2 linked regions of the Lujinxingia vulgaris genome follow. Each later gene encodes a partner of the first gene's protein in a complex. Links are inferred from orthologs where the notes say so. Each region holds a gene or a part of one and is shown on either strand. Other genes may lie near its edges.

Region 1 (3,251 bases):
GGTCAGCTTGACCTTGCCGGCCTGCACGCGGTTGCCCAGCAGGATCATCTCGCGCACACCCACCGAGGTGCTCAGCACCACGGTGAGGATGGTCTTCTCGCCCTCCTCAATGCGCTTGGCGATCTCAACTTCGCCCTCACGCGTGAGAAGCGGCACCTGACCCATCTTGCGCAGGTACATGCGCACCGGGTCGGTCCCCTTGACGAACTCATCGCTGCCCTTGGTGGCCTTGGCCTTCTGCGCCTTGGTGTGCGGCACGTCGCTCTCGACCTCAACCGGCGGCTTGTATTGCGCCGGTTTGTCGACCATTTGAATCCCCAGCTCCACGAAGAGCATCATCATATCGTCGAGCTGCTCGCTGGAGAGGGTGCCGGCGGGCAGGGCGTTGTTGACCTCATCGTAGGTCAAAAACCCCTTTTCTTTCCCCATGTCGATGAGCTTTCGAACTTCCAGACTGGTCGCTCGAGGGTTCGATTGGGCTGTGAACATCAAACTTCTCCTTGGTACGTGCCACTTCGACCGACGGATCGGGTCGGCGCTGTCGTCGCGTTTACTCCCCCACCCAACGTCTTAGATGGTCGAGGAGGCCGGGGCAAGAAACTGCGCTTGAGGATGGTTATTCCGGGCGAACTCAAAGGATTTCGCTAAGTTATCAACGCCTTATCCTGATTTGAGGGTGGTTAAGGTGGCCACTGAAGTGCTTCAACCGGAGGCCGAGCTCGGCGAGCTCGCGTCCAGGTCGAGGGCTTTTCGAAACTGGCGAACCTGCTCGAGCTGCTCGTTAATCTGCACAAAGCGCTCCCGCTCACTGCGAAAGTCGACATTGTTGAGCTCCCGTTGCAGATGCTCGTCCATGCGCACCGCCCACGCCTTCTTGAGCGTCCGCACGCAGTCACGGTACCAACGCAGCGCCTCTTCCGGTCCGTACAGGCGTTGACTTTCGACCTCGGCCAGTGCCGCGATCACTGTCTCACGCATCCCGCCCGGCGGGGTGGCCTCTAAGAGCAGCGGCCGGTTGATACCATCATGTGCTTGGTAGTGGTTTTGGACCACGCGCAGAAAGTCGGCAAGTTCTTGACTGGAAAGGAGTTTGTCAAGCTCTTCGCGAAAAAAGTCCGAGAGCCACTTCGGCTGATCGAGCAATACCGCCAGCACACCGTACTCCGCGCTGGGAAGACGCGTGCCCTGGCCGGCCTTGAGCACTGCCTGGCGGGCCTGGTCGCGCCGCTCCGGCGGACGTTTGAGATAATCTTTTAAAAGCGCCGGCTCGATCGCCAGACGCCGGGCGACCTCCCGGGCGTAATGCTCCCAGGCGGCCGGCTCTTTGACCTGCGTGAGGATGGCGCCAACCGCTTCGAGCGCGCCCAGGCGAGCCTCAATGGTGGCGCCTTCCACCGGCTTGATCGCCCGGTCGAGCGCCCAGGCCACAAGAGGCTGGGCAGCCTCCATGCGCGCGCGCAGCGCGTCTGCGCCCTCGCGTCGCACGAAGGTGTCGGGGTCGTCGGCCTCGTCGAATCGCACGACCAACGCCTCCAACCCCGCGCTCTCCAACGCGCCCATGCATCGCAATGTCGCCTCCTCGCCAGCAGAATCGCCGTCAAACGCAATGATCACCCGGCGCGCAAAACGCCGCAGCAGGCGCGCTTGAACCTCGGTCAGCGCGGTGCCCATCGGGGCGACCGTCACCCCGATGCCCGCGCCGTGAAGCGCGATCACGTCGAAGTTGCCCTCGACCACAAGCGCCTGCTCCTCTTTGCCCATGGCCGCTTTGGCCACATCAAGCCCGTAGAGCTGCTCCCCCTTGGTGTAAAAGGGCGTCTCCGGGGAGTTGATGTATTTAGCGCCGCCGCCATCCGAAGCAAGGGCTCGCCCCCCGAAAGCCAGGGTGTTGCCCCAGACATCGACCACCGGGAAGACCACGCGATGGCGAAAACGGTCGTAATGACCGCCGCGATCGTTGGCGATCGCAAGCCCGGCGCGCTCAAGCCAGGCCGGCTTAAAGCCCTTTTTGCCCAGGGCCTCGATTGTGTTCTCCCAGCCATCGGGCGCATAGCCCAGCCCGAAGGTGCGCGCGGTCTCTTCATCGATGCCGCGCTCGGCCAGGTAGCGCCGGGCGACCTCACCGCGCGCTCCCCAGAGCTGCTCCTGATAGAAGTCGCGGGCGGCTTCCATGATCGAGAGGTAGATCTTCTTGCCCTCGCGACGCTTACGCGCCGCCTCGGCCTGCTGCGGGCTCTCCTCCGGGATCTCAATGCCGGCGCGCTCGGCCAACGTACGCACCGTCTCCGGGAAGTTCCACCCCTCGATCGACATCAAGAACTGAATGACGTTGCCGCCCTCGCTGCACCCGAAGCATTTGTAGATGCCCATCCCCGGGTGCACAAAGAAGCTCGGCGAGTTCTCGTCGTGGAAAGGGCAGAGGCCCTTGTAGTTGTTGCCGGCGCGCTTGAGCGAGACGTACTGCTGGACGGTCTGCAAGATGTCCGTGCGAGCGAGCACGTCTTCAATCACGGACTGCGGTATCAATCCCATGAAGTCTCATCGTGCGTGGAGAGGGAGCGGTGGAGGCGCCTTAAGACGGCGTCCTCCAGCCAACGAGAATGGCGGCTGCGGGCAAATCGACGGCGCGTTGAAAAAGCCATCCTCGGGAGTGACCGCTGAGTCAGCGGAAGCACCAACGCCGGTCGACCAGTGTAACAGCCGGCCATCCTCTGTCAAATTTTGTGGAGTATTATCGCTCCACCCCCGCACGCCCGCCACGCGCGGGGGAAAGACGTCGCCCTCACTGCGTCACGCAGTAGGCCCCCGGAGAGAGGGAGGCGATATCGTCGCGGCAACGCTCGCCATCGCCGCAATCATCGCAGGGGCAGTTGAGGCAGTCGCGGGCCGGGCGCACACCCCGACATTCGGCGCCGGTAATGCCCAGCGCGCAGACCTCGCTGGCCTCACAGACCTCCCCGCAGGGCTGCCCGCCCAGGGGCCGTGGCCCGCAGTAGAGCGGGTCGACCTGCTGCAACCCCGGAAGGCAGGAGAGACCTTCGCCCTGGGAGCATTCGATCCAGCCAAAGCCGCACCCGCCGCTTCCGCACGCGCCCTCTTTGCAGTGGCCCAGCCCGCAGCTTGTGCCGCAGCTGCCGCAATGACGAGCGTCGGCCTCAAGGTCCACGCACTCCCCGTCGCAGAGGGTGTAGCCGGGCCGGCAGGAGCACTGGCCCAGGTCGCAGAACGCGCCGGCCGGGCAGACTTCGCCG
Region 2 (3,314 bases), on another replicon or contig:
ATCTTGAATCGTTCCCAAACAGGCGGCTACGTCCTGAAGTTCATCTCTGGCAAGTACCAGGGCGGTGAATTTCCGCTCGAGCTGGACTCCGAGATCGAGATCGGCCGCGGCAGTGAGCTCGACATGGTCCTGGTCGAGGACATGGTCTCGCGTCGTCACGCCCGCATCACCAGCTATGGTGGCGAGCTGATGATCGAGGACTTCGGCAGCACCAACGGCACCTTCGTCAACGGTGAGAAGATCTCGAAGTCCCGCATCAAAGAGGGCGACCGCATCCTCATCGGCACCAACATCATCAAGCTGGTCCACCGCGACAGCGGCGCCGACGACACCGGCCCCGAGATCGGCAGCCCGATGGCCGGCGATGACCATCACTCCCCGACCTCCCCCCCGGTCCAGCCCAACCGCACCATGGCCTCCCCCGCGGTCAACCGCACCATGGGCGGCACGCTCACCGGCTCGATCTCCGGGTTGATCGAAGAGGTCCCCCTCCCCGATCTCCTCCAGCTCTTCAGCACCAGCCGCAAATCCGGCGTGCTGGTGATCATGGGCGACGACATCGGCAAGATCTACCTGCGTCAGGGCCGCGTCTACTTCGCGACCATCAACGACGACCACGAGCTCGATCCCTACAAAGCCTTCTACCGCCTGATCGCCTGGCGCGAGGGCACTTTCTCGCTGGAGCAACCCACCGACGAGAGCTTCGAGAACGAGATCGACGAATCGATCGAGTCCCTGATGATGGAGGGCATGCGCATCCTCGACGAGATCCAGAACCTCGGCCCGGATGTCCCCCAGATTCACGCGCGACTGACCATCCCCACCCCCCTGATCGCCCCGCTGAGCCAGCTCAGCCCCGAGCAGCTCGACACCTTCCAGCTGGTGCTCAACAACGGCTCGGTCTCCATGGTGCTCAACAAGAGCAGCCACGGTGATCTGGAGACGATGCAGGGGCTTCTGCACCTGATCCGCAACGACTACGTGAGCACTGAAGGATGAGCCAGGCGCCCTTAAGGGTGCCTCCCCATAACGAGGACGCCGAGCGCAGCGTGCTCGGTGCGATTCTTCTCGACAATCGCGTCCTCGACGAGCTCTCCGGCACCCTAAAGCCGGAGGACTTCTACCGGGAGGCCCACCGACACATCTTCCGAGCGATGAGCGCGCTGCACGGCCGCTCTGAGCCGGTCGACGTGCTCACCCTGGCCGACTTCTTAAGCGCAGAAGACAACCTGGAGGCCGCCGGCGGCGCCACCTACCTCACGCGCCTCTCCGGCGAAGTCCCTTCGGCGGCCAACGTCGGCCAGTACTCGGCGATCGTGCGGCGTAAGTCGGCCCTGCGCCAGTTCATCGCCACCGCCGATGAGCTCGTCGGCGAGTGTTATAATGACGTCAATGACGTCGAGAGCTTTATGGATGAGGCCGAGCAGCGCCTCTTCTCCATTACCCAGAGCGGCCAGAAACGCGGCTACACCTCGATGCGCGAGGTCGTCAAAAGCGCGTTTGACCAGATCGAGAAGCTCTACCAGAAGAGCGAGACGATCACCGGCGTGCCCAGCGGCTTTATCGACCTCGATGAGATCACCGCCGGCTGGCAGCCCTCCGACCTCATCATCGTCGCCGCCCGCCCGGCCATGGGTAAGACCAGCTTTACGCTGAACATGACCGCGCATGCCGCGATCATGCGCAAGGTCCCCGCGGTCTTCTTCAGCCTGGAGATGAGCAACGAGCAGCTCGCCATTCGTATGCTCTGCAGCGAGGCGCGCATCAACCAGTCCAACCTGCGCCGCGGCTCGATGACCGAGCAGGAGTGGGCGCGCCTGATCAAAGCCGCCGGCACCCTCTCCGAGTCCAAGATCTTTCTCGATGACACCCCGGGCCTCTCCATCATGGAGTTCCGCTCCAAGTGTCGCCGCCTGAAAGCCGAGCACGACATCGGCATGATCTTCGTCGACTACCTCCAGCTGATGACGGGATCGCAGCGCAGCAAGTCGGCCTCGCGTGAGCAGGAGATCAGTGAGATCTCGCGCGGCCTCAAAGGCGTGGCCAAGGAACTCAACGTCCCCATCATCGCGCTCGCCCAGCTCAACCGTGGCGTCGAGCAGCGCGCCGACAAGCGTCCCATGATGAGCGACCTTCGTGAATCCGGGGCCATCGAGCAGGACGCCGACCTCATCGGGTTTATCTACCGCGATGAGGTCTACCACCCGGAGAGCGAAGCCAAGGGGCTGGCGGAGTTCATCATCGGCAAGCACCGTAACGGCTCGATCGGCACGGTGCATATGCGCTTCTTCGGGCCTTATACCCGCTTCGAGAACCTGGCGCCGGAAGACGCCGCGCGGGTCGCCTCGATGGCCGTGGCCGAATAATTCCCGACGCATCGCGCGCCACTCAGGCGTCGCACTTCGGGCTGAGCAACCAAAAACCGCCCCCTCGCTTCGCGAGGGGGCGGTTTTTATTTCCGCAACGTTTTCAGGGGCTTAGCACGCCCAAAAACTGGCAGTATGGCGGGGAGGTCGCCTCACTCACTCAGGCCGCACGACGGCGGCGCCTGGTGAGCATCCACCCCAGCAGCATCACGAGCGCCGCTGCCGGCGCTCCACCGCCCTGCTGCCCGGTGGTCGCGCAACCCGAGGCGGTGCGCACGCCCGGCTGCTCCCCATCATTGGCACCAAGCCCCGGGGTGCGGCCGCCCTGATCGCTGTCGCGATCGGGCCCGCCCACACCGGGCTGCTCCTCGTCATCCGCCAGAAGCGCCACCGCCGCCTGGTCGATCACCGGACCAAACTCAGTCGTCGTCGTGCCCTCGGCGCGATTCTGAAAATAGATGTGATCCATGTCGTACCAGCCGCTCTCCTCTTCGCTCGGCGCGCCCTGGGCCAGCGGCGCGATGCGCAACGCCTTGACCTGACCCGACCACTGCGGGTGCTCGCTCAGATTCACGATCAGGTCGTGGTACTCGCTGTCACCGGCAGCCTCAAAGCGCACGCTGCGCTCCTCGCTGAACTCCTCGCCATCGCGCGCCCAGTACACCGCTTTGATGTGCTCGCCATCATGCGAGCGCGCCCGCAGCACCAGCTCCGGGAACGCGTCCGCGTCGATCGACGTCCATTGCGGCGAAGACACCGTGGCGCCCTCGCCGACCAGATGAAGCGCAAGCAGACCGTGGGAGGTGTTGAGGCGGAAATCATCAAAGGCGTCAGTGCCCTCAGCCGTCCAGCCCTCCACATCGGGCCCTTCGGGCCCTTCAAAGAACCAGGCGTCGCTCGCAAAGATATCCAGCCCGGCGTGATCGCGAAGCGTGGTGCCGGTGCGGT

Evidence for each region.
Region 2: the proteins of dnaG (region 1) and dnaB are in contact, whole or in part, in a crystal structure (PDB 2R6A), measured with the Geobacillus stearothermophilus proteins. The link is inferred for Lujinxingia vulgaris from one-to-one orthologs. Residues at the interface, in WP_049624496.1 of Geobacillus stearothermophilus: Lys456, Leu457, Leu458, Pro459, Ala460, Asn463, Ala464, Leu467, Leu535, Leu536, Ile537, Ala538, Gln544, Glu545, Asp548, Tyr549, His552; in WP_033016901.1 of Geobacillus stearothermophilus: Ser13, Glu15, Ala16, Gln18, Glu91, Leu92, Asp94, Ala95, Val96, Pro97, Thr98, Ala99, Ala100, Asn101, Tyr104, Tyr105, Ile108.

Annotation. Positions count from the first base shown.
Region 1 is NZ_VOSM01000015.1:25,943-29,193, reverse strand. What follows is about bases 118-3,053. They hold dnaG (DNA primase), read right to left. Parts: upstream 2,533-3,053; coding sequence 703-2,532; downstream 118-702. Other genes in these bases: FRC98_RS19150 (hypothetical protein), read right to left, coding at 2,783-3,053; rpoD (RNA polymerase sigma factor RpoD), read right to left, coding at 118-489. Also shown: more of rpoD, read right to left, coding at 1-117; more of FRC98_RS19150, read right to left, coding at 3,054-3,251. UniProt on the Escherichia coli protein: RNA polymerase that catalyzes the synthesis of short RNA molecules used as primers for DNA polymerase during DNA replication.
Region 2 is NZ_VOSM01000007.1:185,531-188,844, reverse strand. The notes cover bases 182-3,180. They hold dnaB (replicative DNA helicase), read left to right. Parts: upstream 182-995; coding sequence 996-2,366; downstream 2,367-3,180. Other genes in these bases: FRC98_RS14730 (N-acetylmuramoyl-L-alanine amidase), read right to left, coding at 2,527-3,180; FRC98_RS14740 (DUF4388 domain-containing protein), read left to right, coding at 182-999. In the rest of the region: more of FRC98_RS14740, read left to right, coding at 4-181; more of FRC98_RS14730, read right to left, coding at 3,181-3,314. UniProt on the Escherichia coli protein: The main replicative DNA helicase, it participates in initiation and elongation during chromosome replication. Travels ahead of the DNA replisome, separating dsDNA into templates for DNA synthesis.